One region of the Shewanella sp. 38A_GOM-205m genome, then DNA from elsewhere that is predicted to be linked to it. Evidence: predicted binding sites of a transcription regulator. Region 1 holds the regulator's gene; each other region holds the start of a gene.
The links. Region 1 encodes sigma-54, which starts transcription at its own class of promoters, with help from an activator protein. Its sites were predicted from a motif close to GTTGGCACGNNNNTNGNNT; they were not measured.
Positions count from the first base shown of each region.

Region 2: N512_RS0112410 (nitric-oxide reductase large subunit) is a predicted target of sigma-54. The motif match lies at 5,234-5,252, and genes of this name have one in related genera.
Region 3: N512_RS0112135 (superinfection exclusion B family protein) is a predicted target of sigma-54. The motif match lies at 4,587-4,605, and genes of this name have one in related genera.

Region 1 covers NZ_JADP01000003.1:249,128-256,481, forward strand. Annotated here, with positions in the region: gene lptB (LPS export ABC transporter ATP-binding protein) at 1-207, shown strand, start outside; gene N512_RS0104250 (RNA polymerase factor sigma-54) at 303-1,766, shown strand; gene hpf (ribosome hibernation promoting factor) at 1,798-2,085, shown strand; gene ptsN (PTS IIA-like nitrogen regulatory protein PtsN) at 2,088-2,531, shown strand; gene rapZ (RNase adapter RapZ) at 2,528-3,382, shown strand; gene N512_RS0104270 (HPr family phosphocarrier protein) at 3,369-3,644, shown strand; gene mgtE (magnesium transporter) at 3,728-5,092, shown strand; gene N512_RS0104280 (hypothetical protein) at 5,211-5,594, opposite strand; gene N512_RS0104285 (molybdate ABC transporter substrate-binding protein) at 5,764-6,555, opposite strand; gene N512_RS0104290 (OmpA family protein) at 6,745-7,354, opposite strand, start outside.
Region 2 covers NZ_JADP01000018.1:95,249-102,602, reverse strand. Annotated here, with positions in the region: gene N512_RS0112430 (hypothetical protein) at 1-542, opposite strand, end outside; gene hldE (bifunctional D-glycero-beta-D-manno-heptose-7-phosphate kinase/D-glycero-beta-D-manno-heptose 1-phosphate adenylyltransferase HldE) at 542-1,972, opposite strand; gene N512_RS0112420 (LpxL/LpxP family Kdo(2)-lipid IV(A) lauroyl/palmitoleoyl acyltransferase) at 2,078-3,001, shown strand; gene N512_RS0112415 (potassium/proton antiporter) at 3,058-4,782, opposite strand; gene N512_RS0112410 (nitric-oxide reductase large subunit) at 5,297-7,354, shown strand, end outside.
Region 3 covers NZ_JADP01000018.1:25,395-32,748, reverse strand. Annotated here, with positions in the region: gene N512_RS0112160 (hypothetical protein) at 1-34, opposite strand, end outside; partial or broken gene N512_RS24665 (IS3 family transposase) at 588-716, shown strand; partial or broken gene N512_RS24535 (IS630 family transposase) at 719-1,078, opposite strand; gene N512_RS24825 (hypothetical protein) at 1,423-1,509, shown strand; tRNA gene N512_RS0112150 (tRNA-Leu) at 1,643-1,729, opposite strand; gene N512_RS0112145 (bacteriohemerythrin) at 1,860-3,449, opposite strand; gene N512_RS24090 (DUF3149 domain-containing protein) at 3,721-3,849, shown strand; gene N512_RS0112135 (superinfection exclusion B family protein) at 3,935-4,546, opposite strand; gene N512_RS0112130 (sensor histidine kinase) at 4,714-6,345, shown strand; gene pepT (peptidase T) at 6,347-7,354, opposite strand, start outside.

The DNA.
Region 1 (7,354 bases):
ATCGATATCAAGAAAATCATCGAACAGCTTAAATCCCGCGGTTTGGGGGTGCTGATCACAGACCACAATGTTCGCGAAACACTCGACGTTTGTGAGCGAGCCTACATAGTCAGCCATGGGCAGTTGATCGCCGAGGGCACACCCGCTGAAATCTTGGACAACCAGCAAGTGCGCGCTGTGTACTTAGGCGAACAATTCAGGCTATAGTTAGGATCATGTCATCCGGTGGCAATTCCGGGTATTATAGTTTGTTATTATTGAATTTTTTCCTTGAAAAATAACGAGTAGGGATTAGCGGTATAATGAAAGCGTCACTCCAGCTCAAACTGGGTCAACAGTTGACCATGACACCTCAGTTGCAACAGGCTATTCGCCTGCTGCAACTGTCGTCCCTTGAGCTGCAGCAGGAAATCCAGGAAGCCTTGGAAGCCAACCCTCTGTTGGAAATGGCCGAGGACAACCAGGATGACGCTATCGACGACAACCACAAGGAAAACGACGCCGGCGAGTTGAGCGCCAAGCAGGAAGATGGTTCCACGGTAGAAACCTCAGAGGCATTGAACAATGAGTCTATGCCGGATGAATTACCTATGGATACCACCTGGGACGAAGTCTTTACCGCCGCCAGTGCCTCCGGGCCGGCCATGGGCCGTGAAGATGATATGCCCTTCCAGGGGGAAACCAGCGAAGGGCTCTATGAACATCTGGAATGGCAGAAGAACCTGACCCCGTTTTCCGATACCGACGACGCCATTGCCACCGCCATTATTGATGCCATCGACGAGCAGGGTTATCTGACCCAGAGCACAGAGGAGATCCTCGAAGCCATGGGCAACCCTGAGATTGAGCTCGATGAAGTCGAGGCAGTACTCAAGCGGATCCAGCACTTCGATCCTGTCGGCATCGCCTCCAGAGATCTGCGCGAATGCCTGCTGATCCAGTTGCAACAGTTCAACGCCGACACCCCGCATCTGGCCGACGCCCGCTTGTTGATTGACGAACATCTGGATCTCATTGCCGCCCGCGACTTCCGCACCCTGATGCGCAAGACCAAGCTCAAGGAAGATCAGCTGCGTGAAGCCATCAACCTTATCCAGAGTCTCAATCCCCGCCCCGGCTTGCTGGTGCAGCCGATGGACGAGGAATATGTGATCCCTGATGTCAGCGTCTGGAAGAAAAACGGCCGCTGGGTAGTAGAACTCAACCCGGACTGTATGCCCAAACTCGGGATCAATCAGCAGTATGCTGCCATGGCTCGTAGCGCCCGCAGTCAATCAGACAGCCAGTTTATTCGTGGTCATCTTCAGGAAGCCAAATGGTTTATCAAGAGCCTGGAGAGCCGCAACGAAACCCTGCTCAAGGTGGCCAACTGTATAGTGCAGCTCCAGCAGGGATTTTTTGAATATGGTGAAGAGGCCATGAAACCCATGGTACTCAACGATATTGCCGAGGCGGTCGAGATGCATGAATCGACCATCTCCAGGGTCACCACGCAAAAGTATATGCATACCCCCAGGGGAATATTTGAATTGAAGTACTTCTTCTCCAGCCATGTCGGCACCGAAGATGGCGGAGAATGCTCTTCCACGGCGATCAGGGCTTTTATCAAGAAGCTCGTGGCAGCGGAAAACCAGAAGAAGCCTTTGAGCGACAGCAAGATGGCGCAACTTCTGGCAGAACAGGGAATCAACGTTGCAAGACGCACCATAGCCAAGTATCGCGAGGCTATGATGATACCACCGTCGAACCAGCGTAAGAGTTTATAAATCCACAGTTGGAAATTGGAGGAATCTTTCTATGCAAATCAACCTGACAGGACATCATATCGAGATCACCGACTCACTGCGTGACTACGTGGAAAGTAAGTTTTCTAAACTTGAACGCCATTTCGAACAGATCAATAATGTGCATGTTGTGCTCAATGTACAAAAACTGCAACAGATAGCCGAAGCCAAGATCCACCTCACAGGCGGCGAAGTCTATGCAACTTCTGAACATGCCGACATGTATGCCGCCATCGACGTTCTGATTGATAAATTGGATCGTCAGGTCATTAAACACAAAGAAAAGCTGACAAAACACTAACGATGGAACTGAGTACCATCCTGCGGCCGGAGTGCACTACCTGTGCCACTCCGGGCAGTAAGAAAAAGGTACTGGAGCTGATTAGCGATCTCGCTAGCGCCCAGTACCCCACCCTTTCCTCTCAAGCGATTTTTGAAAGCCTTTTGGCCCGCGAAAAGATGGGGAGCACAGGTATAGGTAATGGTATTGCGATTCCGCATGGCAGACTACCGGACATTACAGAGCCGATTGCCGTGCTGGTAAAATGCGAAGAGCCTATCGCCTTCGATGCCATAGACAACCAGCCGGTGGACATACTGTTCGCTCTCCTGGTGCCCGCAGATCAATGTCAGCAACACCTGAGTACCCTATCCGCCATGGCTGAAAAGCTCAGCGATAAGGCGATACTCAAGCAGTTGCGTAAATCCAGCGACGAAACAGAACTCTATCAGGTGATCACAGGATGAAACTCGCCATAGTCTCAGGCCGCTCCGGTTCCGGAAAATCCGTTGCCCTCAGGGTACTCGAAGACCTGGGTTACTACTGTGTGGATAATCTCCCCCTGCCCATGATTGGCAGCCTGTTGGAAAACCTCCGAGGCAGCAATGATCTGGTCGCCATCAGCATAGATGTGCGCAATATGCCGGATCAGGAAAAGGTGCTGGAACAACAGTTGGCGGCCTTGCCGGAAAACACCCAACTGACCAGCTTCTTCCTCAACGCCTCCGATAAAGTGCTGCTGAAGCGCTACAGCGAAACCCGCAGACTGCACCCCCTGTCCAAGAGCAAAGTCTCACTGCAGGACGCCATCAAGCTCGAAGGCAAGCTGCTGGAACCCATGTCGAAACTGGTGGATCACTACATAGACACCTCGGCGCTGAACATCTATGAACTCAGTGACACAGTGCGGGAAATTCTGCTTGGCAGTGTCGATAAAGAACTGGTGATCAACTTCGAGTCGTTCGGCTTTAAGCATGGTATGCCTCAGGAAGCCGACTTCATGTTTGATGTGCGCTTTCTGCCCAACCCCCACTGGGAGCCGGCGCTCAGGCCACTGACCGGGCTGGATGAACCTGTGCAGGAGTTTCTCAGCCGCCAGCCACTGGTGAACAAGTTTATCTGGCAGATAGAAAATCTGTTGGAAACCTGGCTGCCGCACCTGGAACGCAACAACCGCAGTTACCTCACCATAGCCATAGGCTGCACCGGCGGCCAGCATAGATCTGTCTATGTCGCTGAGCAGCTCGCCAAGCGTTTTGGCAACAGCAAACACAAGGTACAGGCCCGTCACCGGGAGCTGAATAATGGCAAAGGTTGAGCGGGAAGTCACCATAGTCAATAAGCTGGGCCTGCATGCCCGCGCCGCCACTAAGCTGGCGGTGCTGGCCAGCGAGTTCGAAGCCGATATCACCCTGATCCAAGGCGAGAAAAAAGCCTCGGCCGCCAGTGTGCTTGGGCTCTTGATGCTGGAAACCGGTCAAGGCAAGAGTATTCGCCTCATCGCCGAAGGCCCGGATGCCGAACCCGCGATGGACGCTATCTGCGCCCTGATCAACGCCCGTTTCGACGAAGCCAGCTAAAGCCTTAGCGCTGCACTCTTTGTTTCTATAACACCCCTGTCTTGAGGTAACATATCCTCGCTTTGCATCACAGGGGGAACTGCATGCCAATAGAAGCGCTCGACCAAGAGCTGACAGAACAACGTCTTACTCAACTAAACCAAGCTCTTAGCAGTGGTATGTTCGTGCATGTGCGCGACATGCTGCAGCGAATGACAGCTTCGGATATCGCCTTTATTCTCGAATCTTCACCGCCACGTACCCGTCAGGTACTCTGGCAACTTGTGGATCAGGAACAGAGCGGTGAGATCCTCGAAGAGCTGGGTGAGGATATGAAAGACCAGCTGATCAGCCTGATGAGTCCTGAGCGCTTGGCACGAGCGACCGCGGGTATGGATACCGATGATCTGGCCTATGTGCTGCGAAGCCTGCCGGATACCCTCTACAAACAGGTACTGCACTCCATGAGTGCCCAAGACAGGGCCAGGGTCGAACAGGCGCTCTCCTATCCGGAAGACAGTGCCGGCAGTCTGATGAACACAGATACAGTGACCCTGAGACCGGACGTCAACGTCGATGTGGTGCTGCGTTATCTGCGTCAAAGAGGCGAGTTGCCCGAAGCCACTGATACCCTCTATGTGGTAGATAGACGCGATGTTTTGCTCGGTGGCGTCAAGCTCTCCAGCCTGCTGACCTGTAACCCCACCGCCGGGATCCGCAGCATAATGGATCCCGAGCTTGAGAGTATTCCCGTCACCATGCCGGACAATGAAGTGGCCCAGCTGTTTGAACGCCATGACTGGGTTTCGGCGCCAGTGGTCGACAGTGAAGGCCATCTGCTTGGTCGAATCACCATTGATGATGTGGTGGATGTTATCCGAGAAGACGCCGAACACTCCATGATGGGGATGGCGGGGATGGACGATGATGAAGACACCTTCGGCCCCGTGTTCAAGAGCGCCTTTCGCCGCTCTTTATGGTTGACCTTCAACCTGTTTGCCGCCCTGCTGGCCGCCTCGGTCAGCAATATGTTTGAAGGCACGCTGGAAAAATTTGCCACCATAGCAATTCTGATGACCATAGTGCCCAGCATGGGCGGCGTTGCCGGCAACCAGACACTGGCGCTGGTGATCCGCGGTATCGCCCTCGGCCACATAGGCCAGAGCAACTCCCGCTGGCTTATCGGCAAGGAATTAGCCATCGGCTTTCTCAATGGCCTGTTGTGGTCGGCGCTGGTATTCACTGCCGTGTGGATCTGGAAAGGCGATCTGGCACTCGGCGCCCTTATTGGCGGCGCCATGTTGATCAATATGACGGTAGCCGGTCTCGCCGGGGCCAGTATTCCGCTGATCCTGAAAAAGCTCAATGTAGACCCTGCGCTGGCCGGCGGCATGGTGCTGACGACTGTGACGGATGTAATAGGCCTGTTCGCCTTCCTGGGATTGGCGACTCTCGTTTTAATGAGCTGAGGCTCAGGTTCTAATGGGCTGAAGGCTTGGTGTTGATAGCCTGAAGCTCTGGCCTTGACGCATTGCAGAAATAGCAGAGGGCGACCAGGTTCGTCCTCTGACTGTGGAAGATAGCGGGTCAGTCTTTAAGCCAGTGCACCTTGGGTTCATCCTGTTCACAGAAGACAGAGACACACTCATTGCGGCTCACCAGTAGATATTCCTGCAACTTGAGATTGGCGCTGGCCATAAAGCCGCTGCGTTCGGCCTCCTGGCGATACCAGCCACCGTTGGAGATACGGAACAACCAGCCATTGGAGAGGCTGCACTCGGTCCAGAACTCCATCAGATCGCCTTCATCCAGCATCCGAAAGCCAACCACAGAGTCAAAGTGCACCAATGCCCGGCAGCCCTCAACACTCAGTTCAATATCCAAGCCCTGACTGTCATAACAAAGGCGGATAAATCTCACCTCGTCGCCGAGATAATCTGTCGCTATCGGTAAGCCTTTGGTTTCGAGCATGCTCCCCCCCTGACAAGGACATAATGCCCTACTTTAGAAGGATAATAATTGCCCGTGCAAGCTGATTTGGCCAAAAAAACGTGAAATACCTATAAAGAGAGTGCGAGTCAGTTCAGAGCAACTGACTCGCATATCTCCAGAGTAAAACCCGCTTCCGCCGGATAGAGATTTAGGGCTTAAGCGGTGCTTCAAAGCCATAAGAGGCCAGAATGGATTGTCCCTTGGGAGACAGAATATACATGGCCAGAGGCCAGGCGGCAGAGTCGGCCTTATCCAGCACCAGCATGCCATAGTTGGCACCCACTGCCAGCGACTCGGGCAACGCCACTATCTTGAGATCAGGCACTTCTTTCTTGGCCAATACGGCATTGGTGCAGTAGGTTAAAAATACATCCGCCTGTTTGTTGGCCATCACCCAGCCATAGGGATTTTTGCCTTTCGGCGCCTTGGCACTGTCGGCGCCACCGGTCAGCTTGAGAGCCTTGGCCGCCAGTTTGGCCTGACTACCGGGCTTGATAGCTTCGGCGCGGTCAAACACCTTGAAAGCATAGTCACCGGCAGGGTCGGCCTTGGGAGTGGAGGTACCCAGCTTGATCTTACTGTCCAGCAGAGTATCCAGCATATTCTCTGTCGTCAGAGGAACATTATCTTGCGCCAGGGCGCACAGGCGGTTACGGGCAAACATCACCACAGGCGCGCCCTTGCCTTCCTGCATCAATTTCTGTGGGTGTTTCATATTGGCCGAAGCAAACAGGTCGACCTTTTCGCCCTCTTCAATTCGGCCTCTGAGCAAGCCTGAAGGGGCAAACTGGGCATTGACCTTAACGCCGCCATCGGCCTGATAACTGGCGATAACATCCGTCATGGCGGTCTTCAAACTTCCCGCGGCCCTGAACTCCAGATCCGCCGCCTGAGAGAAGGCGGGCAGTAACAGGGCGAGTAAGCAGACGCTCTTTTTCATTTATTTTTCTCCGGTGTATAAGATACAGATGCCGCTAAACTCAACCAAACCGCATCACAAATCAACGCACCACGGCAAAACTTGTCATAAATTCCCCTCAAGATCACGCCACCTGACAGGGAAAACCGAAGAAAGGGACAATTTGACCCAATAAAAAGGGCCGCCTAAGCGACCCTTAAACTTAAAATCTTAGCCGAGAGGACTAAGAATAATCTCTACCCGACGGTTCTGTGCCCGTCCCTGAGGGGTGGCATTGGAAGCGATTGGGCTGGCCTCACCTCGGCCTTGGGTCAATACCCGCTGTCCGGATACACCTTTACGGATCAAGTAATTACCAACCTCACTGGCGCGAACCTGTGACAATCTCAGGTTGTAGGACTCAGAGCCACTGCTGTCGGTATAACCCACTACATTCAGTTGAGTCTTGTCATATTCCTTGGCCACCAGCACTACGCTGTCCAATACCCGCATGGCGCCGCTACTGAGATCTGTCTTATCGACCTGGAAAGTCACTTCATTGGGCATGTTGAGCACTATGGTATCGCCCACCCGGGTCACACTGACACCGGTAGACGCCAGTTGCTGACGCAGCTTGGTTTCCTGCACATCCATGTAATAGCCTATACCACCGCCTACGGCAGCGCCGGATGCTGCCCCGATCAGGGCACCCTTGCCCCTGTCGCTCTTGCTGGAGGAGGCCACACCTATGGCCGCGCCGGCTACGGCACCTATCAATGCTCCGTTGGTCGCCTTGGCAGTCTGTTGCTCATTGGTATAAGGATTCACAGTGGTACAGCCA
Region 2 (7,354 bases), on a different contig from region 1:
ATCAGATAAAGTGGGCTCCAATGTGACAAATTGCCGATATCGGAAAATACTGCCAGGTTACGACGGTGGTATTGTTGCCACACAAGTTCCAGACTGTTCCATTCTTTAGCACAACGCCAAGCGAGATAAGTATCAGCCAACCACTCGTGGTCCAATTCAGACAACTCAGTAGGCAGAATGTTTCCCTGCAAGCGCTTTACTTCCAGATGCCCCAATTCATGCCACAGGGTTAGTTGCGGCTGATGCTGCAACAGCATTTCATGGTTTTGGCCGTTCCAGATAGCAGTTTGACTTTGAGGGAGATAGCGCGGCGCCCAGAGAACCATACCGGCAACGCTATCATCTTCGAAGGGCAGAGACATGGCGCCTCTCATTCCCAGTGCATCGAAGAAAGCCTTTTGAGACAGGGGCAGTTGTTGTTTGACTCTATCGGGGAGTTGTTGCAGACACAGTGGCAGTTCCGATGGCGGGCATATCAAGGCTTGTTTTGGACCTACATCAGCCCAAAACAAGCTTCCCGATAGCAACACCGCCATCAACATCAGGGCTTGGCCATAATATTCTGAATAATGGCGGTGGTGGAGATACCATCTTCGAATCCCAGCACCTTGACACTGCCACCGGCGGCGATCACCTCTTCACCTCCGGCTATCTCCTCCACCCGGTAGTCGCCCCCCTTGACCAGGAGATCCGGCAGCAATCTAGAGATCACTCGCTGCGGTGTATCTTCACTGAAAGGCACCACCCAATCGACAGCGGCCAGCCCCGCCAGTACTGCCATTCGCCGCTCAAGACTATTGACCGGACGCCCCTCGCCCTTGAGCCGTTTAACCGAAGCGTCATCATTGACCGCCACAATCAATCTATCGCCCAAGGCACGGGCTTCTTTGAGGTAACTGACGTGTCCGGCATGGAGTATGTCAAAGCAACCATTGGTCATCACCACCCGCTCACCTCTGAGCTTGGCTTGCTGCATGGCGTACAGCAGTTGATCTTCGCTGACCACACCAAAGCCTGACTCTCCCTGATGTTGAGCCAGGGCCTCGATGAGTTCAATGCGGCTGACGGTGGAAGTGCCCAGTTTACCAACCACCACACCAGCGGCGGTATTGGCAATGGCACAGGCTTGTGGCAGGTCGCTGCCGGCCGCCAAAGCTGTGGCGAGCGCCGAGATCACAGTATCTCCGGCGCCGGTCACATCATAGACTTCCCGTGCCACAGTAGGAATATGCAGCTCATCCCCTTCGCTGGTGATCAGTGTCATGCCCTTTTCAGAGCGGGTAACCAGCATAGCCCCCAGTTGATGCTTGCTAATCAAGGCCTGGGCCTTGGCCACCAGATCGGCTTCCGAGCTGACAGTGCCCACCACAGCCTCAAACTCACTCATATTGGGAGTAATTAAACTGGCACCGGCATAACGGCCGAAATCGCTGCCCTTGGGGTCCACCAAGACACTGATCCCCTTGGCTCTAGCCTTGGCGATAAAGGCCTGAGGCTCAAAGATGGCACCCTTGGCATAGTCAGACAGCACCAGCACCTTGCAATTGTCCAGTAGAGCTTCGCTCTGCGCCAATAGCGCCTGGCTCTGCTCCTGGGCAAAGGTCTCTTCGAAATCCAAGCGAATAAGCTGTTGGTTACGACTCAGTACCCGCAGTTTGGTGATTGTGGGTTTATCTTCAACCGTCAGCCACTTAGGCTCCACACCTAGAGTACTGACACCTGTATTCAGGGCCGATGCGGCTTCATCGGCTCCGACAATACCGGCCAGTTGCACCGAGCCGCCCAGCGCCGCGATATTCAGCGCCACGTTGGCTGCTCCGCCGGGCCTATCCTCTATCTGATTGATACGCACCACAGGTACAGGCGCCTCGGGTGAAATACGGCCGGTTGGGCCAACCCAGTAACGGTCGAGCATCACATCACCAACCACCAGAACCTTGGCTTTTTCAAATGGGGGCAGAGTTACCTTCATAACGGACTTGTCTTATTAGGCAAAATAAACCCCGATTGTACCTAATTTTCACACTGAATTGGGTTAGAATATGCGGTAATTTTTCCTGTAAACGGGTTTATCGTTTTGGTAGAGAAAGCACAATTTTCCGCTCACTTGTATCACCCTAAATTCTGGTTGCTGTGGCTGGCTGTCGGTCTGGCCAGGCTGACCCTCCTGCTGCCTCTCAAGTGGCAGATGAAGCTTGGCAGTGGCATAGGTCTGCTGGCAATGAAGCTGGCCGGAAGCCGGGTTAACACCGCCAAACGCAACCTGGAGTTGTGTTTTCCACAAATGAGTGAGGCCGAGCGAGAGACGCTGCTCAGACGTAATTTCCAGGAAACCGGCAAGGCAATTTTCGATACCATCAATGCCTGGTGGTGGAGCAACGACAAAGTGCAGAAGCACATGCAGATAAAGGGCCAGGAGCATGTTGAGCAGACACTGGCCGCCGGTCAGGGGGTTATTCTGTTTGCGGTTCACTGCTTGCCGCTGGAAATGGGTGCAAGAATATTTGGCCAATTTCAGCCCGGGGTTGGTGTGTACCGCCCCCACAACAACCCTGTAATGGAATATCTGCAGGTGAAGGGCCGTTTGCGTTCAAACAAGGCGCTGGTTCCCAAGCGGGATCTCAGGCAGATGGTGCGTTGCCTGCGTAACCCTGATGTCATTTGGTACACAGCAGATCAGGACTTTGGCCGCTCCAGCGCCATCTTTATCCCCTTCTTCGCCGTTCCCGATGCTGCCACCATCACCGGCGGCACCACTTTGGCCAAGCTGGGTAAAGCCAAAGTGCTGCCCTTCTTTGTTGAGCGCAACGACGACGATACGGGTTACAACATAGAGATCCAGGCGCCGCTGGATAACTTCCCCGGCGAAAATGAGGTGGAAGACGCCAAACGCGGTAACGGCATTGTCGAGCAGTTGATCAGCCGTAACCCGGCGCAGTACATGTGGCTGCACCGCAGGTTCAAGACCCGCCCCAATGAGAGCGATCCCTCACTCTATTGAGAAAGTAGCCGTAAAAATGCCGACTCAAGGTCGGCATTTCTTCGTTCTTCGCTTTTTCAGTCTTCAGAGGGCAATCTCAAACCAACCCGGCTGACTGTCCCTTCCTGCACCTCGGCGACTATCCAGTCCAGCCCTTGCCAGAGAAATTGATCCCCCACTACAGGGTGACTGCCGAGTTGCTGTAGCAGTAAGTCGGCAACCCGCATCTGCTCATATTCGGGTTCCAGCTGCATGCCGTAAATCGGTGCCATATCGGCCAGCATCACATCCACTGAAATAAAGAAGTCACCAAAGAAGCGGGGCGCCTCGCGTTTTTCTGGCGCCTCACTGAACAGCTGACTCAGAGGCTCCAAATCGTCCTCTTGCCCCAGCACACAAAGAATGTCATCGGCCATCAGCCTGGTACTCCCCGAAGGGTGCAACAGTTCGTTATTGCGAAATACCGCAGCAATCCGGGTTCCCGCCGGCATGGCAAGACGCCTCAGAGGCTCACCGATACACCATTTGTTTTCACTGAGGCGATAGACAAATATCTCCCATTCACTGGTGGGATAAATTTCCACCCCGGCGCGGGAAATAGGTGCCGGTTTGGGTGGCAACTCCACCTTGGCCAGCTGCGCCGCCTTGGACAAGGTACTGCCCTGCAGCAGCAAGGAAACCATCACCACGAAGAAGGCCAGGTTGAAGTAAAGCTGCGCTTGTGGCAGCCCCGCCATCATGGGAAATACCGCCAGAATAATGGGCACAGCGCCGCGCAGCCCGACCCAGGAGATAAACCATCTGTCTCTGTCATGGAAACTGCGAAACGGTAGCAAACTGAGCCAAACCGCAATCGGCCGCGCCAGAAAGATCATCCCGAACGCCAGTGCCAAGCCCGGTAAGGCGATATCTTTCAGATCCGATGGCGTCAGCAAGAGTCCCAGTACCAGGAACATGCCTATCTGACTGAGCCAGGTCATACCATCGAGCACGTTGAGAATCGAGTGTTTGCCACGGGTCGCCTTGTTACCGAGAAATAGACCCACCAGATAAATAGACAGAATACCACTGCCTCCCAGGGCATTGGAGATGGCGAAGATCATCAGTCCACCACTCAGCACCAAAATGGAGTAGAGGCCTTCCGGCAATTGATTGCGATTGATAACCTGCCACAACAGCCAACCGCCGCCGACACCGAGGATCCCGCCCAGGCCAAACTGTTTGATAAAGCTCAGTGCCAGATAGCTGCCCGAGAGTTCATCGCCACTGCTGCCGAGAATGGCAATCAGAGTCACGGTCAAAAACACAGCCATGGGGTCGTTACAACCGGACTCGATTTCCAGTGTCGAACCGACACGCTCATTCACGTTTTTGCCTTTAAGCAGGCTAAATACCGCCGCGGCATCGGTCGAACCGACAATGGCTCCCACCAACGTGCCCTGGAGTAAGTTGAGATCGAATAACCAGGCAGCCAACAAACCTGTCAATGTGGTGGTTAACGCCACTCCAAAAGTGGCCAATGACAAGGCCGGCCACAATGCCACCCTGAAACTGGCAACCCGGGTACGCATGCCACCATCGAGCAGAATAACCGCCAGAGCCAGGTTACTGACCAGATAAGCAACTGAATAGTCATTGAATACTATGCCGCCTGGGCCATCTTCACCGGCAAAGATACCCACCGCCAGAAATACCACCAAAATAGGAATACCGAGTCGCGAAGACAATGGGCTGAGCAGCACGCTGACTGCAATAAGCAAGGCCCCGACAAGGAAAAAGCTGTTGATGATATCTGCGTTCAAATGACCCTCCAGTTGAAAATGCGGGGAAGCTAATAAAAGAGAAACCTGGCTCTAACGAGACTCCGGAAAACACGTGGGTTACAGACGGGATTATATCATTAATTCGGGTTATTTTTCAGTAGAAACAGTTGACTTATTTTTACTGCCAGCGAAAAAGACCAGTAAAAGAAGCCAGGTAAACCCTTAAAAAATGGAAAATTTACCTATAAAACATCAAATCTGAACCCAAAGAAACATAAACTCAAATTAATGAAAAAAACTTTATTTTTTCAAATAACTAAAGAATTTGAAATCCAAGAATTCTCGTCAAGATATTAGCTATAGCTTTCTGGCAAACAGCTAGTGTCATAATGACAGTTATTAATGTTAAAAAGACACTTTTAATACAATCAAAATGACACCATCAAAAACACACAAAAAAGTAATGCACTGATTAAAAACAAGAATAAAAGTTGGCACGTTGGCTGCTCTATGTAGGAAAACCTATCAAATAGACTTTGTCAGAGGGATGCCAATGAGCAGACAAAAATTCACCCTGATCGCACTGTTACTTGTGTTGGTCGCTTCTTTCACTGTACTTCTCAGTATCGGCAGTGAAATCTATCGGGAAAAACCACCGATTGCCGATGTCTATAGCGACAGCCAGGGCCAAGTGGTTTTCAGCGGCAAGGACATAGAACAAGGGCAGCTGGTTTGGCGCTCCATGGGCGGACATCAACTTGGCTCAGTCTGGGGCCATGGCGCCTATGTGGCTCCGGATTGGACCGCAGACTGGCTACACCGTGAGGCCGAAGCCTGGCTGGATATTCGAGCCAAGGAGACATACAACAAGCCTTTCAATAGCCTGGACAAGAGTACTCAGGCCGCATTGGAGCAAGCTTTAAGGGACGATTTGCGCCATAACACTGTCACTACAGACGAGATAGGTCACACCCGGGTGGTGCTTTCCGACACCCGTATCGCCGCCATGGCGCAAGTGAGTCAGCACTATCAATCTTTGTTTGGTGACGATCCCGCGCTGAATGAGCTGCGGGAAGCCTATGCGATGAAAACCAATACCATAGGATCTGCCGAGCGCCGTCAACAGCTCAATGCCTTCCTGTTTTGGGGCGCTTGGGCCGCAGTGACCGAGCGCCCGGATGCCAATTACAGCTACACCAATAATTGGCCCTACGATCCACAACTGGGCAATACACCGACATCAGACAATATCGTCTGGTCGATTTTGAGCATAGTGACTCTGCTGGCCGGTATCGGTGCCCTGGTTTGGTATCATGCCGCCGGCAAACATGAAGCCCTGCCGGCTCCCGCCACAGAAGATCCCCTGTTCAGACACAAACCCACCCCTTCACAAAAGGCCACGGGTAAATACTTCATTACCGCTATCGGCCTATTTCTGCTGCAAATACTGCTCGGTGGCGTCACGGCGCACTATGCGGTTGAGGGCCAGGAGTTTTACGGTATTCCCTTGAGTGAGATCCTGCCTTATTCAGTGACCCGCACCTGGCATACTCAACTGGCAGTATTCTGGATAGCGACGGCCTGGCTCGGTACCGGGCTCTATATCGCACCGGCGCTTTCCGGTCACGAGCCCAAATATCAACGCTTCGGTGTCAACCTATTGTGGGTCGCTCTTCTGGTAGTGGTGCTGGGCTCCATGGCCGGTGAATGGCTGGGGGTACAACAATACTTCTCACTGGACAACAACTTCCTCTTCGGTCACCAGGGATATGAATACATAGATCTCGGCCGGGTTTGGCAATTGCTGTTGTTGGCCGGATTGATGATCTGGCTGGCACTGGTGAGCCGCGCCATGTTGCCCGCCCTGAAACAGGAATCTGAGCTAAAGCCTGTGCTCTGGGTACTCTACGCCTCTTGTGTTGCTATCGGCCTCCTCTATGGTGCCGGGCTGTTTATGGGTAAAAACACTAACCTTGCCATCGCCGAATATTGGCGTTGGTGGGTAGTACATCTGTGGGTTGAAGGCTTCTTTGAAACCTTTGCTACCTCGGTTATCGCCCTGATGTTTGTGCGTCTTGGCCTTATCCGTGCCCGCAGTGCCAATGGTGCGGTACTCTTCTCTACCCTGATCTTCCTGACCGGAGGCCTGATAGGCACACTGCATCACCTCTATTTCACCGGCACACCCACTTCGGTCATCGCCTGGGGCGCTATCTTCTCGGCGCTGGAAGTGGTGCCTCTGGCCCTTATCGGTTTTGAAGCGGTGGAAAGCTATCGCCTGCGCCGGGCCGCTCCCTGGATGCAACGCTATCACTGGGCCATCATGTTCTTTGTTGCCACCGCTTTCTGGAATCTGGTGGGCGCCGGTGTACTGGGCTTCCTGATCAATCCACCGATTGCCCTCTATTACATTCAAGGGCTGAATACCACGGCCACCCACGCCCACGGCGCCTTTATGGGAGTCTACGGCATGTTGGGGATAGGCCTGATGTTGTTCTGCCTGTCAGGACTTGCCGGTAAACTGCGCTGGGAAGACAAGTGGCTCAAGGGGGCATTCTGGAGCCTGAATCTGGGGCTGGCCGCCATGCTATTCCTGTCATTGCTGCCGGTG
Region 3 (7,354 bases), on a different contig from region 1:
AAATCACAAGTTTTCTTGTAGAGATGGAGAACATAGAAAACTCATTATACGATATTCCCCTCACCGGTTTATCTATAATCAAAGTATCGAAACTCGAAGTATCTTGTGAGATAAATTTAGTTCCACCACTGCTCCCTAATACTAATATTGTACTATATGCCACCTCAGAACAAAAAACGTTAAAGAGTAATAGTGCAAAACAAAAAATCTTAAATTTCGTGACTCTCATAGCATTCCATATCTATTGACACTTGGATCCAGAAAAATTGCTGACAACATTAACATAGTTACTCAAAATGTATCAATACACGTTTGAAATTTAAATCAAATATATACGGAAAAGGCAATGATTTGACAAATTAAAAACAATTAGACAACAGTGGTATCACTTAGAATGAGATGTGAATTTCAACAATGAAAAACTTTATTATTAAAGCCTAAATTAAAGAGATTCGAGAATAAGTGCATTCACTAAATACATATGGGTAGTCCGCCTGGAAAATAACCAGATCCAAAAGTAGAATTTTCTCGTAAGGTAAACGCAGGAAATTCGACATGAAAAATCGCGATACACGGATAGTCAAATAATGAACATCCTCAAGCAAGTTGCAGCACGTACATCTATTCCTTAACTTTGCCGAGAGCATGCTAAGAGCAGTGCAACGTTTTACAAATGGTGCGAAAAATGTCGCGGGATGAACGCTTATCTCATGGCTCTTGCTTGGGATAATAATCGACGGACGGCGGATGCGGCAATGCAGGACTTAAGCGGTGCGTTAATCACATGGCCAGTAACTCGCCGCTTCAGCGGCTACGCTAGGGGCCACAGCTGAATTAACGAAGATAGTATACGTAGCAAGGACTCAATGTGTAGTATGGCTGGCCACCCCGGCTTCTCTGATTTCAGTCCATCGATGCCACATTGGGTGTACCAGCCCAACCATCGGCCTATGCTGGAGCGGGCTGCGCCGGTGATGTGCTGAACTTGGGTAACCGGCAGCCCTTGATGCAACATCAACATCGCCATCAGACGCCTGGCAAAGTGCTTATCGTTGGTTTTTTGAATCAATTTTTGCATGCGCTTGCGCTCAGCGCGTCATGGTGGTGTTAAGATGGCCATTCTCAGTCCTTGGGCGAATGGTGGGTTTGTTTGGCGATAGATCTGAACGCTCAAACAGGACTGAGTTCCCTTCCTGTGCTCCGCGATTTGGAACAGTTATTTGGCTAAGAGCAGTAATAAACAATTTAAGTTCATATTGAAAGCCATTCTACCAGCGAACTCTATACTGAGAGACGTGGTGCAATGAATGGTATAGGGTTCGTGCCGACTAACTCTCAAGTAGAATAGAAGCCAATTTATAACTAAATAAATTTCCGAAAACGACCAAACCTACTTCAACCTTAAAGCTGTTAACCAGCCAAATGTATTCGTGTGTCGCAGCCAGGGACAAAGGAATAAAATCTGTCATGGATAGCGGGAAAACTACCACAATTAACGATTTGACTTAGGTAGGCATCCGCCAAGGTTGGATTGCTAGAGGACGACCTCTCGGTAGAGCATGTCTGTAAGTATTTAACAGAGGTGATTTTGGGGTACAAAAAAAACCGACTTAGGGTCGGTTTCTGTTATCTCTCAGGGAGATGGTACCAGAGGTCGGACTCGAACCGACACGCTTTTAAGGGCGGGGGATTTTGAATCCCCTGTGTCTACCAATTTCACCACTCTGGCACATATAGATTGTTTCGCGACGAAGTCTCATCGGCGAGTGAACGGCATTATACCTGTGCTCACTTCAATGGCAAGCGCTTTACGAGCCTGTTTGCCAAAATCCTGATCGGTTGGACAAAATTCAGTCTGACTACTGGGCTCCGCGGGCAATTAGGAAGCCAGTGTACTCCTTGTCACTGCCCTGAATATGGTTGATAAGCCAGGATTTGAGGAAGGCCATCAATTCATCGGCAACATCTTCACCATTGGCCACTCGTTTCTGGAAATCCAGTACCTTAGCCACTAATTGCTGGTGTTTAAGCTTGTGCTGCTCGGTCTGCGGATAACCGAAACGGGCAAACAACTCCTCTTCATAGGCGAAATGATTGGCGGTGTAATCCACCAGGCCCTGTACTATGCGTTTAATCGCTTCCAGGCCATAAGCTTCTTCCAAGGTGCGGTGCAGTTCATTGATCAGGGATACCAGACGTTGGTGCTGACGATTGATCTCTTCCATGCCGAGATCCAACTGCGGCCCCCACTCAACAAAGCGATGGCGTTTCTCCAACTGTTCCATCGCCCGTTTGTCGACATGGAAGCGCCCAAGCAGGGAACTGATCTCCTGCGACATATTGAATACCTTCAGGCTGGAGAGGTTGGTACTGTGGGTCTCTTTGGCATTCTCCACCGCCACTTGTGCCATTGATGAGATATTGCTGCTGATCTCTTCGGCAACTGCCTGTTGTTGTTCCGAAGCTGCCGCTATTTGATGCGACATATCTGTAATGCTTTCAATCTGAGCCACAATTTGCCCCAATGCTTGCTGCGCCTGGTGAGCCATAGCATGGGTGGCACTGGCCTGCTCGACACTGGTGGTCATCACTTTCACGCCTTCATCGGCGCCCTGTTGCAATTGCAATATCTGTTGTTGGATCTCAACTGTAGCCGCAGACGTCCGCTGTGCCAGGCTACGGACTTCATCGGCAACCACAGCAAAACCTCGGCCATGCTCGCCGGCGCGGGCACTCTCGATAGCGGCGTTGAGCGCCAGCAGATTGGTTTGCTCTGCCACTTGGGAAATGGTGTCTATGATGGTACTTATGTTGTTGCTGTCTTCCGCCAGGCGGGCAATCACTTGCTGAGTTTGCCCAACCTGAGCCGACATATCATCTATCTGCCGCACCACCTGCCTGACAGTTTGGTCGCCACTGCGGGCCGCCTGCCTGGCTTCTTCTGCGGCATTGGCAGCACTGGCAGCATTACGGCTGACTTCCTGCACAGTAGAAACCATCTGGGTCATGGCGGTCGCTGCCAATTCCGCTTGTTTTTCCTGCTCCTCCACTCCGATATGGGCGGCATCGCTGATGGACTTGATATCCATGGCCACACTCTTCATCGCATCTGCGGTATTGACCAAAGACAGAATGGTGCGGCCAACGTCCTCTCCCATACGGTTGATACCGTGGACCACAGAATGAAACATGCCGGCATCCTGTTCCGACAACTGATAGCTGAGATCGCCTTCTCCCAGATGACGGGCGGCATTTTCCAGGCGCTTGAGATTGGACAGCTGTCTGGCACCGAGCCAAGCCAGCACTATCAAGGCAGCCAATAGAGAAGCAAAGGCGAGATAACTGGCGCCGTGTAACAGGCTCCACAGGGGGTAAAGCAACAAGAACAACAGCGGATAAAACTGCCACTGGTTTAATATCAGTTTTAAAAGACCTCGGGAGGTTTGCATCGCACGCTCCTTGCCAATGAACAATCGCAGGCCAAGCCACCCTACTCCTTTAGTGTAGTAATTAATATTAGCCTTTGATCCTATTCCCTTTAGGGAACACTTACGTTGCTCCTTAGCCGGCTAATTTAAGCAAAACATGATAAAGCTCATGTTTTAACATGCTGATTTACCCGATTAACAACTCTGACAACATTTGTTGATCGAGATCAGCTCCGGCCGAAGCAAATTTGGTTAGTTTAGCTTTGACTTTACAAGAAAGAGGACTTCAGTGATGGCATTCTGGTTAGATCTAATGTTCGGAAACCCCATAGGTTTACTGTCGATGATAGTTATCTTCAGTACGATCGGGATCATCTCCTACATTATGTGGATGTTTATTGTAAAGTCAGCAAAGCCTTAGCTTTGATTTCCATGTTCTTTTAAATGCAATGACGTTTTTGAGTATTGCTTGGGCAGCCCTGTGGCTGCCCTCTTTTTTGCTGCCTTCAAGCAGCGTGTTTCCGCACTTGGGCAATACCATTGATAAATTGCGGTCTTGCCTTGATAAGATGCTGCAGCTCTTCCTGGCTGGGCTCTCCGGATGGTAAACGCAATACTTTGCGATTCAGATGCTTACGGGCAGCCATGGCTATCTTGTACTCGGCGGTGGGGCCTTGAATGGCATAATGGCGTTCATTTCCCAGACTCTCGAGTATGTGAGCCTTGAGCAGTGCCTGCACCGGCGTTTCATTTTGCGGCAGAGTCAAAACACTGGCTCCCTGCAGGAAGAACTCCCTTAACAGTGCCCGCTCGGCGGGATCCAGTAACCTGACTTTCTCTTCAATCATTTCGTTGATCCGGCGCTCACTCAAACGGCTTATCGCTTCATCCAACAAAAGATTGACGGCCAGCGCACCAATATAGGCCAAGGCCAACAGCAGTGTCAGGCCAATATAATGGGCATTGGCTTCTACCCAGGATTCCAAATGCAACAGGGCCAGCAAGGACTTTGGCATAAACAGCAGCAATGTGGTTATCAGCAGCACCCACAGTGTCAGTTGCAATGCAGCGGCCTTGAACTTGCCCTCTTTCAATACCTCAAGTTTCAGTCTCTTCATGGCTCTATCCAGCGTCAGAAAATTGTTCCAACCGCTAATCAAGCAAAACCAGTGCCAGGATTGCTCAGCGAACTTTGCCATCAGCGGCAACAAAAAATGCCGCGAAAGTCAGATGCGAAGCTATGCTTAAAGCTATCCACAGCAAGCACTTAAGATAGTTGAAATTAATGCCCGGTTTTATGCAGCAGCTCATCAGTAGTCCCATCGGCCGCAGGCTGACTCTGGCTATTATCTTGTTCAGCTCACTGATCACTCTGGTGACCACAGGTTTGCAGTTGGTTTCCGATTACAAGGGTGACATTGGCCGAATCAACGATGAGTTTGCCAATATTGAAAAAGCCAACCTGGATGTGCTGGCGGCAAGTATCTGGGTAATAGATGAAAGGCTTATCAAGACCCAACTCAACGGACTCAACCAACTGCCGGATACCAGCTATGTGGTCATAGAAGATGACAGTGGTAAAGAATGGACCGCCGGCGAGTACAGAGACCAAGGTGTAATAGAGAAGCGCTTTCCGTTGGTGCACAAGACCAGCAGCCAAAATTTCAATGTCGGTGAGCTGAGAGTTCAAGCCGATCTCTCCAAAATCTACGACAGATTGGTGAACAAGGCCTTACTGATACTACTGGCCAATGGTATCAAGACCTTTCTGGTGGCCGGTTTCATTCTCTATCTGGTTTGGGCCACCATTACCCGGCACCTGTTGCAACTGAGTGAGTACTGCTCAGAGCTCGACTTGGAGCAGGATTATCAACCACTGCAGTTTAAGCGCCGGGACAAACAGGATGAATTTACCCAGGTTGCCCTGGCCATCAATTTGATGCAGCAACAGCTGCGCGCCTCTTTCACCCAGTTGAACCGCTCCCGCTACGAACTGCAAGAAGCTTTGAGTGACAGGGAAAGACTACTGGAACTGGAACGCAGCTATAAAGATGAGCTGGCAAGGCAGGTCAAAGAACAAACCAAAGAACTTGAACAGTCGCTGTTGGTGTTGGAACGGGCTCAACAGGTGATGGTCGAACAGCAGAAAATGGCCGCGCTCGGCGGTCTGGTATCCGGCATCGCCCATGAGATAAACACCCCGATAGGTATCTGCCTCACCGCTGCCAGTAGCCAGCTGCAGCATATCAATGAATTGGTTGAGCTGTTGCAAAACGATGGCGCTACGCTGGAAGAGCTCAATGCCATTCTCAACGAATATCAACAGAGCTGTGAACTGATCATCAGTAATATTACCCGCGCCAGTAACCTGATCCAGAAGTTCAAGGCAATTGCTGCCGAGCAAGGCAATGACGTGCACGAACAGATGCTGCTCCCCCTGGTATTGCAGGAATTTGCCGATGCTGTAGCGCTATCTTTCAAGCAATTCCAGGTAGATGTGGAGATTCAGGTCGAAGCCGATCTTTGGCTTACCAGCAGCCACAGCCTGCTGAAGCAGATAGTGACCAACATACTTTCCAATGCCTATGCTCACGCCTTTGAGGGTGATACCGGCCATCAGATCAGCATCAGCGCACAACAGCAGGGTCAAGAACTACAGCTGGATATCGAAGACAATGGCAAGGGAATCGCCCCCGAGATTGCCGGCCAGATCTTTGAGCCCTTCTTTACCACCAGCAGACGAACCGGCGCCACCGGGCTTGGATTGGCGGCGGCCTTCAATGCCGTCACACTACTGAAGGGCAATATCACCCTTCTCAATGACTCCAGCCTCGGCGGCGCACACTTTCGGGTTCGCTTCCCGGCTGTGATAGAGTCCCGCCCCGCCGATGACGACAGAGTGGAACTCTTTATTTAGATTACTCGGCGTATCTTTGAGTGGTTAACCTGGCGATATTGATGATCACCTCTACCGCCTTTTCCATTGACTCAAGACAAACATACTCATGTTTGCCATGGAAATTGTGGCCACCGGCAAAGATGTTGGGGCAAGGCAGCCCCTTCCAGGACAGTTGCGCACCGTCAGTGCCGCCGCGGATAGGTTTGATATCCGGTGTTATGCCGGCCATCTCCATCGCCTGACAGGCAATATCTGTCACATGAGGCACAGGCAAGATGCAGTCCTTCATATTGTAATAACTGTCGCTGATCCTAATCTCCAGGCTACCGGCCTGCAGCTCGGCATTACATTTGGTCACAGATTCCTGCAGCCAGGCCTTGCGCTGCTCAAACTGAGCCCTATCAAAGTCCCTTATCAGGTACACCAACCTGGCTTCTTCTGTTTGGCCTTCCATGGATAACAGATGGAAAAAGCCCTGATAACCTTCGCTGGTCTCGGGTGCATCATTGAGTGGCATTCTGGCGTGAAATCTGGCAGCCATGGTCAAGGCATTGACCATCACCCCATAGGCACTGCCTGGATGACAATTATTGCCTTTTGCGGTGATCACCGCAGTGGCGGCATTGAAGTTTTCATATTGAAGTTCGCCAACTGCGCCACCATCGACTGTATAGGCCCAATCGGCGCCGAAACGCTCGAGCTCCAAGCCATCAGTACCTCGCCCTATCTCCTCATCGGGCGTAAAACAGAGGTTGATCTCTCCATGGGGAATTTCAGGGTGTTGCAATAGATAGTGCAGCGCCGTGATGATTTCGGCTATGCCTGCCTTATCATCCGCGCCCAATAGCGTAGTGCCATCGGCAGTGATCAATGTTTTATTGAGGTAGTTCAGCAAAGAAGGAAACTGCTCAGGACTAAGCGCTTCCCCCTGCTCCAGTTCAATGATCTGCCCTTGGTAGTCATCTATCACCCGAGGTTTAACCCCGGCGCCGGAGTAATCTGCCGCCGTATCCATATGAGCCAAAAA